Pelagibaculum spongiae: one gene and its partner. The protein of the gene in region 2 interacts with the protein of the main gene of each other region in a pairwise test. Links are inferred from orthologs where the notes say so. Each region holds a gene or a part of one and is shown on either strand. Other genes may lie near its edges.

What was found. Proteins that work in one complex are often made in the same cells at the same time.
Region 1: the proteins of typA (region 2) and rlmKL interact in binary tests that used the Escherichia coli proteins (3 or more experiments, as listed by UniProt). The link is inferred for Pelagibaculum spongiae from one-to-one orthologs.

What each region holds. Positions count from the first base shown.
Region 1 is NZ_QDDL01000003.1:112,986-117,901, forward strand. The notes cover bases 1,089-4,042. They hold rlmKL (bifunctional 23S rRNA (guanine(2069)-N(7))-methyltransferase RlmK/23S rRNA (guanine(2445)-N(2))-methyltransferase RlmL), read right to left. Parts: upstream 3,678-4,042; coding sequence 1,500-3,677; downstream 1,089-1,499. Other genes in these bases: DC094_RS09385 (IQM protein middle domain-containing protein), read left to right, coding at 1,089-1,248. Also shown: more of DC094_RS09385, read left to right, coding at 1-1,088. UniProt on the Escherichia coli protein: Specifically methylates the guanine in position 2445 (m2G2445) and the guanine in position 2069 (m7G2069) of 23S rRNA. Methylation occurs before assembly of 23S rRNA into 50S subunits.
Region 2 is NZ_QDDL01000005.1:340,282-345,222, reverse strand. What follows is about bases 739-3,717. They hold typA (translational GTPase TypA), read right to left. Parts: upstream 3,145-3,717; coding sequence 1,333-3,144; downstream 739-1,332. Other genes in these bases: DC094_RS14035 (hypothetical protein), read left to right, coding at 3,715-3,717; DC094_RS14045 (hypothetical protein), read left to right, coding at 739-1,180. In the rest of the region: DC094_RS14050 (TrmH family RNA methyltransferase), read left to right, coding at 19-348; more of DC094_RS14045, read left to right, coding at 404-738; more of DC094_RS14035, read left to right, coding at 3,718-4,314; DC094_RS14030 (hypothetical protein), read left to right, coding at 4,596-4,941. UniProt on the Escherichia coli protein: A 50S ribosomal subunit assembly protein with GTPase and nucleotide-independent chaperone activity, required for 50S subunit assembly at low temperatures, may also play a role in translation.

The DNA of each region.
Region 1 (4,916 bases), on a different replicon or contig from region 2:
AAAGATGTCGATGAAGCCATAAGAGCACCTTCTTCTTTAGAAGTCACAGAAAGAATTCAGCTATTTTTAATGACGCTTGATACAGAAATAAATCAGATATCCAGCCTTGTCATGATCTATAACGAGGTTCATGGCGAAGCACAAACACGCCTTCTTTATCAATTACTTAAGATTTTAAAATTGTGGTTAGAGGTGGCTCCATACACGGCAAACACGGCAAACACAGCAAACACAGCAAACACAGCAAACACAGCAAACACGGATGAAAAGCTCTACATCACTCAAAACGATATAAAAGCAACTCGGCGGCCGGCCGTTGCAGATTTATTTGCAAAAGTTAGCACTTTATTGGCTAAAAGAATTCAATGCCCACTAAGCAGCTTAGAAGATAAAGCAAAAAAAATGTTTGAACCGCCCCAAAGAGTTGTTACACCACCTATTCCACCAAAACCTTACACACAACAACCTTATTCTACTGCACCTCCGCCGCTCCCACCGCGCTCATCATCTCATCAACCGACAACCTCTCTAACCTTCGCCCATACATTGCCTCAGTATTCTATCTTGCCTCACAAGCTAGTTAAGGACAAAAAGCAATTGGAAAATAAGCGACTCGAATATTTATCTGAAGAACAAGTCGAACGCTTTCGCCTTCAATTTCAAAGTGGACGTCTTATGCAATATCATTGGTGGCAGAGCGAACCTGATGCATTTAAGAGGGTTCAGAACATGACATTCAAACCAAGCCACTCGCATATTTCGACTGGCCAGTTAAGTCTAGTTCTCGCTGAATCAAAAAATATGGCGAGGTCAAATACGCAAAGCTTTCATGCCAAATCAGTTTCTGACTTCTGCGGCTGTATAATGAGCACATCTGGTATTTTCTATGCCGCACAGCATCTTGAGTTTCCAAGGGGTTATTCCATAACTAATTTCTATCATTCAAGTTATTTATCTGGAGCCAATGTCGCATTCGCTGGCATTATAAAAATAGTCCATGGTGAGGTGCAAGCTATTTGTAACGACAGTGGCCATTACCAACCCGACAGAACGTCATTAGCGTCAGCACTTAGAGTAATGCAAAGTAATGGTGTCAATATAAATATAATAGAAGTTTTTGCTGTAAATCCAAAAACAAGTAAGCATGAGGCCATTGGCATGGGAAATGATGTGATTTTACAATACAGCATCTCGCAACCACAAAGCGCCTTACCGAAAGGAAATGCTCAAGACGGATGGATAATATAATAAAAGCTTGGCTCTTGCTGGGTAGCTGGTTAACTATTAAATCAGTTATGCACTTCAACCGCATGAAAATACCTACCACTTATAGGTATTCGCACTATGCAGGCGGGCCGCCTGCGCTCCCAGTATAAGCACTGATTGTCATGACTTAGCTTGCACCAACGCATGGCACTACATTTGAGCATTCAGTCCGCAATACAAAACCACCGACTTTAGCCGGTGGTTTTTGAGTGTTGAAATATACCGAAATTAATTTACTTGGTTTCAATCAACCAGCAATTATGAATTTTTGGGTTGCGCTCGTAATCCGGTGGCAACATTTTCGAATCGAGATTTTGCACCTGATATTTCTCTTTCACTTCATCGCTCATTTTAAAATCACGACGGTTGTTAGAAAAATACAACTGGCCATCGGCTGCTAATCGCGCCATGGCACGGTCGATTAACCACGGGTGATCTTTAGTGACATCGATCGAACGGTCCATTCGTGAAGAATTGAAAAAGTTTGGCGGGTCCATAAAGATCAGGTCAAATTCGCCCTCTTTCTCTTTAGAATCCAGCCACTGATAACAATCAACCTTACGAATAGGATGCTTTAAGGTACTAATTTGGTTTAATCGGAAATTATCTTCCGCCCAAGTTAAATAGTACTTTGACATATTCAACGTCAAACTTGAGCTGGCATCAGCCAAGGCCGCATGGACACTGGCAGTTGCTGTGCTGGCGAACAAGTTTAAGAATCGCTTACCTTTTACAATGCTCGACAAATGACGGCGCATTGGACGGTGATCGAGGAATAAACCGCTATCGAGGTTATCTTCCAGGTTCACAACCAGTTTTGCCTGACCTTCCTCAACCACTATATTAGCCGCGCCATTTTCCTGATGAATTGGCTGGCCCGCGCTCTTTTCTTTCTGTCGCACTCGAATATGAATATTTTCCGGTGCAATATTCAGCTGCTTTTGTAAGTGCCACAAAATATCGGAAAAACGCTGGCGAGCAGCTTTTTCATCAACCGATGAAGGCGCTAAATATTCTTGAATCAACAAGTGATCGTTATAAATGTCGATTGCTGCCGCATATTCTGGTAAGTCAGCATCATATAACCGATAGGCGTGAATATTTTCTCGTTTAATCCAGCTTGAAAGTTTGCGGCGGTTCTTTTTCAAACGGTTGCCAAACATTTCACTATGGGGTGTCGGCTGAAAATCTTTGCGGCAGCTGCGCCATAATGCCGGGTGCATTCTTTGTTTGAATACTTGGCGGAAATTCTCGTCTTTAAGATCCATATTCAACAGCTGGCATTCCAACGGGCCGTTATACAATTTATAGCGGCGGTCAGACTGAATACCAAACGCCTTACCAAGCCCAGCGTTGGATAACAGAACTGATGCTTTCCAGCCAACATAGTCACGCTTTAATGTGTCGCCAAGCTGCTGATAAAGGACTTCAATTTCAGCATCTTCGCCTAATCGCTCACCATAGGGTAAGTTACAAATCAGCAAACCGGCGGCACTTTCATCTGGCGCGGGTTGGTCAGCCAAAGCCAAGTGTTCAAACTTCATTAAACGAGCAAAGCCAGCAGCTGATGCAGCATCTTTAGCGCCACCAATCACTTTTTTACTCAGATCGTAACCATGGAACTGCGGCAAATGATCCATACCATTGACCATTCTTTGACGCGCATCGGCCAGCATTTGCTGCCATTGCTGCGAATCAAACTCTGGCAAGGCTGAAAAGCCCCAGTAGTCACGCCATTTCAAACCTGGCGCAATATCCGCCGCCATCAGCAAACCTTCCATCAATAATGTGCCACTACCACACATAGGATCGATTAAGGTCAGCTGCTTACCTTCAGGCCGCTCAGCAACCAGTTTTGGCCAGCCGGCACGCACTAAAATAGCGGCTGCTAGGTTTTCTTTAATCGGTGCAGAACCCGTTAGTTGCCGATAGCCGCGCTGGTGCAAAGGCGCACCGGATAAATCAAGACTGATTTGAATGCCCGATGCACGCACCAGAACATGAATGCGTATATCGGCCTGCTGAATATCTACCGAAGGGCGATAGCCATTTTTTTCACGGAGCTGATCGACAATGGCATCTTTAGAGCGCTGGGCCATAAATAAGCTATGACCTTCAACACCAGAAGCAATCGCTTGCACCGATAAGGTTTTATCCTCGGTGAAAATCTCACTCCAATCGATTTGCGAAGTTGCCTGGTAAACATCTTTTTCACCGGCAAACTCACCCAGCTCAAGCAATACCCGGCTGGCCAAGCGAGACCAAAGACAGATTCTGCAGCCTTCCATAAAACTGGCCGTTAGCGAAACACCTGCTCGCGTCTCCTTGGCATCTTCAAAACCCAGTTGACGAAGCTCATCCAGTAATAGGCCTTCCAGCCCTTTGGCACATGTAATAAAGAAACGACTCAAAATCTAACCTCCAGTAACAGGCGGCCAATGATAGTCGCTGGCAGATGTTTACGAAAGGGAACGATAGCCAAACCGCTGCGACATGTGAGTTTCAGGATTATTGAACGAACCATACCAAGGCGCAGCTTTATATTCATGGTGGTTCCTTTAATAAAAGATGCAACGCCGAGCAGGTTTTGCTCGGCGATCTCCGAAGGGCTGGCCTGTAAGCGTTTCATACTGCGTTATTAATTTTGAAAAGGGCCGCACATTAACTGCAATTAATGCCTTGCCTAAAACGCTTACCACGCCAGCTGAAGCTTACATTTCGAAGTAGTTTGAGTATTCCACTTGCAATTGCTTATGCTGCCGCCTAGAATGCGTCCTCGCTGTAACAGGGCAAGGCAAACAACCAACTCAACCAGATAGTTATTTGGTCATTGTTAGTTTTAGCTTTAACCTTCAGCAAGAATTAATTTACTTGATTAAATATTGATTCAGGTAAATGCCAAGCATTGTCGCGGGATGGAGCAGTTGGCAGCTCGTCGGGCTCATAACCCGAAGGTCGCAGGTTCAAGTCCTGCTCCCGCAACCATATTATCTACTTATTGGTTTGCCAAAATTTTTAAGTAGAAAGAAAGCATTGTCGCGGGATGGAGCAGTTGGCAGCTCGTCGGGCTCATAACCCGAAGGTCGCAGGTTCAAGTCCTGCTCCCGCAACCAAATTCTCTACTGATTTGTTTGCTAAAACTTTGATGTAGGAACAAGTATTGTCGCGGGATGGAGCAGTTGGCAGCTCGTCGGGCTCATAACCCGAAGGTCGCAGGTTCAAGTCCTGCTCCCGCAACCATATTCTCTGCTTTACAATGTGTAAGCATTGTAAAGCAGAACGCCAAATTAACGCGGGATGGAGCAGTTGGCAGCTCGTCGGGCTCATAACCCGAAGGTCGCAGGTTCAAGTCCTGCTCCCGCAACCAAATTATCTACTAATTTGTTTGCCAAAATAAATTGTTAAAGTAGATCACCAAATTGTCGCGGGATGGAGCAGTTGGCAGCTCGTCGGGCTCATAACCCGAAGGTCGCAGGTTCAAGTCCTGCTCCCGCAACCAATTTACTGCATGTGGCATGCAGACCCCGAACTGACGCGGGATGGAGCAGTTGGCAGCTCGTCGGGCTCATAACCCGAAGGTCGCAGGTTCAAGTCCTGCTCCCGCAACCAGTTAGAAAGCCATCTTTTTTAGATGGCTTTTTTTTGCCTGG
Region 2 (4,941 bases):
CTGCGGTCGGTCGATAGTTTGCTAGATGCGGTGCCTGAAGGTGCCAAGATTGTCTGCATTGAGTTAGTAGAAGGTGCAGTTGCCTTGCCAGAATTTGAGCATCCAGAAAATGCTTTTTATGTTTTTGGGCCGGAAGATGGCAGCCTGGAACAAGCCGTTGTCGATCGCGCAGATGCAGTGGTTTATATCCCAACCATTGGTTGCATGAACCTAGCAGCCACGGTCAATGTGCTGCTTTACGACCGCATGGCAAAAAGCTATCAGCAACAAGCAAATAACCCACTTGACCAAGGCGATCAATTAATTCGCCAAAGTCGTGATACCAATAACCTTTTGCAGGTTAAGTAGCTCTTACTTAAAATAATGCAATCTATACTAGTTCCAATATCTAAAGGAATTAGTTATGCCAAGCTTTGCTCTTTTTAAAGAGTCCGTTGAAAAATTTGAAGGATCAGCCTTACTAGATCTTTCCAGATTTAATTGGTCATTAGTCTTGGCCAAGCAAATGATGCTTCAACAAACTGCTGGAGCTTGCGAGCATTGCATGAGGATTGCTGAACATTTAGGCTTCTGCCTTGGAATTTCAGTCGTCTTTATAACTTTTTATGAAAACCCCATGTCTTTTAAAACATTACTTTTAAAAGATGAAGTAGTAGCAGAAACCATTGTTCGATGTCAGATCCAGCACCAATCACGGAGAGGAGATCACACCTCGCTCCTTAATTCTGGTGATCAATCTCCGACCGAAAAATTTTTAGAAGAAAAAAGTTTCTTTAATGAGCATACATTCAATGGAACAGAAAAAATAAGTGATTTCATAAGTTTAATTGCTAATTTTTCTAAATATACTGATTGCTACTTTCAAATTTATTTTCATGGGGCAATCCCAGGATCAGGAAGCCATGTTGTAACAGCTTGGAATAACTCAAAAAACAATACGATAATATTTTTTGATTCGCTTTATGGCATTGCTGAATTCTCGGAAAAAAATAGAAACAAACATTTCTCAATTTTTATTCATTGCCATCTGACACAAAACATACCAATGATTAATATTAAACGCTGGAATGCGACTATTTACAAAAAAACAAACAATGCATTGTTAAATATTTCAGAAAACATAGCAACAGCAATTCCCAAGAAAGATAGTTCAATTACTGGAAAAGAAACTTCTGTATAAATCAATCTCTAGCATGCTCTCTACTATTTATTTAAGATATCGAAACAAATTTCCTAATCAAACACTATCGCAATCCATAAAAAAAACCGCTCCTGTTTCCAGAAGCGGTTTTTCAATATTCAATCACTAGCAACCGCTAAATGATTAATTATTTACGAACGAGCAGAACGCTTACGCTCGTGCTCTTTCAAGAAACGCTTACGCAGACGAATACTCGTTGGAGTAATCTCTGCCAGTTCATCATCATCGATAAACTCTAATGCTTGTTCCAGGGTGTGCTTAACTGGCGGCACTAACACGATGTTTTCATCGGTTCCTGAAGCACGAATGTTGTTCAGCTGCTTACCCTTGGTAGGGTTGATTGCCAAATCATTGTTGCGGCTATGCAAGCCAACAATCATACCTTCGTAAACATCCAAGCCATGGCCGATAAACAAACGACCGCGCTCTTGCAAGTTAAACAGGGCATAACCCAGTGCTTTACCCGTTACCATTGAAACCAATACACCGTTATTACGATGAGTGACTTCAGTATCTTTAACCGGACCATAATGATCAAAGATGTTGGTGATAATGCCTGAGCCTGAAGTCATGGTCATAAATGCGCCACGGAAACCGATCAGACCACGAGCTGGCATAACAAATTCCAGTCGTACACGACCTTTTCCATCAGGAACCATGTTAGTCAGTTCAGCGCGACGGTTACCCATCTCTTCCATTAAAGAACCTTGGTGCTGCTCTTCAACATCAGCCACTACAAACTCATATGGTTCGTGAATTTTACCATCAACTTCTTTTTGAACGACTTCCGGACGAGATACCGCCAGCTCGAAACCTTCGCGACGCATGGTTTCAATCAGAACCGATAAGTGCAATTCACCACGGCCACTGACACGGAATTTTTCCGGGCTATCACCTGGTACAACACGAAGTGCCACGTTGTGCAGCAGTTCCTGGTCCAGACGGTCTCTGATGTTGCGGCTAGTAACGTACTTGCCTTCCTTACCAGCAAACGGAGAATCGTTTACCTGGAAAGTCATCGAAACGGTTGGCTCATCAATACTTAAAGCCGTCATTGCCTCAGGGTAATCTGGATGACAAAGCGTATCTGAGATATTCAACTTGTCGATACCAGTGATACAAACGATATCACCTGCATTTGCAAGATCGACATTGACACGGTCAAGACCGTGGAAGCCTTTAACTTCACCGATACGACCTTTACGCTGCTTGCCTTCATGATCAATGATCATCACCTGACAACCAGGCTCCATTGCACCGCGGGTGATTCGGCCGATACCGATAACACCAACGTAGGAGTCATAATCCAGCGCAGAAATTTGCATCTGCAGTGGGCCTTCAAGGTCAACCTTTGGTGGCGGAACCTTATCCAGCACCATTTGAAGTAATGGCGTCATGTTTTCGGTCATTTGATCCGCTTCTAAGCCTGCAACACCATTTAGTGCTGAAGCGTAGATTACCGGGAAGTCCAACTGTTCTTCAGTCGCACCCAGACGGTCAAACAGGTCAAACACCTGATCTAGTACCCAATCAGGACGTGAACCAGGACGGTCAACCTTGTTGATAACAACAATTGGCTTAAGGCCTTGCTCGAAAGCTTTTTGGGTCACAAAACGAGTTTGCGGCATTGGGCCGTCAACTGCGTCAACCAACAACAACACCGAATCTACCATCGACAAAACACGCTCAACTTCGCCACCAAAATCGGCGTGGCCGGGGGTGTCTACGATGTTGATACGGTAATCGTTCCAGCGAATGGCCGTGTTCTTGGCCAGAATGGTGATGCCCCGCTCTTTTTCCTGATCATTGCTATCCATCAGACGTTCACCGCCAGCGTTACGACGGTCTAACGTGCCAGACTGTTCTAACAGCTTGTCTACCAAGGTAGTTTTACCGTGGTCAACATGGGCAATAATGGCAATATTTCTTAACTTCTCAATCACAGGGGCGGGTTCCTCCACTCAAAGGGATGCGGATTATACCCAAGAACAAAGGAATCTGAATGTTTTTCTCAAAAAAACAGTGGTTTCTTGATCAGTTACCGCTGGTCAGTGACTGAACTTCTATTGAAATAACATTCAAAGTACAAGCAATCGGCCGCCCAAAAAACGATCATTTAAATACTTCGTTCAATAAAGGTCATTTCGATTGAATGAATAATCCAACGACAACTACCTTTGGATCGGCTCATTACCTCATGCGAGATAAGTAGCTTTTCCGTTATTTCCTTAATTACGTCTGCATTACACTTCTATTGATTTAGCGCAGCTGCGTTCCCCTCGGTAACAACTACTTTGTCATCCAACACTGTAATAATCTTTACGTTTAATAACAGTTTGTCAGTTATTGATATGCGTCAGCTTTCAAATATTTAGCTAGCGCTAGTATGTTACCTGATCGGTGAATTCACCGACTCTGACCCAGCAAAAAAATAAAAATAACAAGGCAGCAATGGATTGTTCTCAGAGTACGACCAGGAGCATCAGTACAGCCTGAAATAAAGGGGAAAGAATATGAGTAAAGTGACCTGTTTTGGATTTCGTAGCTTTGGTGAGTTATCTCATTTTGATAAAGCGCAGCAAGTACTTGAAGCATCTGGAGATCCGGTAGAAAAATATCGCGACAAAATGATTCTGTTACTTTCAGAAAATAAAACTGGCTACCAAGTAAAAATGCGTGGCAAGGAAATGAAAGTACGTCGCTTAAAAGAGCAACAGCACGGCTTTGCTCGCTGGGAGCTGCAAGCAGCAATTCCATTCCCACTCTCTCCTGAAACGATTAAAGAAGTGCTATTCCCTGCCTTAGGATTAAATGATGCGCCTGAATTGGATCACCATGAATATCCAATGGAAATCCTATTAGCAGACATCGTATTACCTCACCCTGATTTATGCGCGGTACCTGCATTTAAAGATGCTCGCGTTTGGGAATTTAATGGTGGCAAAGTTGAGCTGGTCAGCCTGCAGCTAAATGGCGATGACTTATGGACACTAGGCATCCGTAATCCCGACGCTGATAAGCTTAGCGACACGCTGAAGCAATTCGGCATGGAAGGTGAACGAAACATTACTTACAGTGATGCCATTGAAGAATTCCAGTGGAAGTGTGCTTAATCGCCCGACCACTACTTAGATTCTTCCCTAATTTTGCAGACTGGTTATTTAATTAGCCAAGTCTGCTTTTTTGTTTTCGAATAAAGTCCTCTCCTCCTCTGCTTTCAGCCTCCTCCCCCCTAAACTGCAGCTATATTCTTTAGTTTATTTATGACTATTTATTCTTGGTTCCTCACAATCTGTGAAGCAACTCGCCTAATTGATCGCTTTTAGATTCAATTTAAGGTCTAGACTGACACTAAGAAACTACTTTATCAGCTAATTCAAAAAGACGCTGCACTATGCCACAGCACCAAAAACAACAAAATCATCTCCAAGAAAAAAACCAGGTCACTATTGAACTAGAACTTCATGATCGCTTCCAACTTCAGCTCACTTCAATTTATCCAATCGGCAGTAAAACCAGCCATCTAGAATATTATTTATTCGTTCCTCCTAGCTTGGGCTGTACCGCCGAAAGATATCCCGCAGAGTTTTTTTACCGTGATCTAAGAAGCTTTCTTCGCTATCGAGTCAACCCGCAATCATTAGAAAAAATTATAGAATCACCAATATTCGATGAGTTGACCCAGCGGATATTTAATCAACAAAGCCTTCGATTTGGTTTGAAACTACGTAGATTGGGTT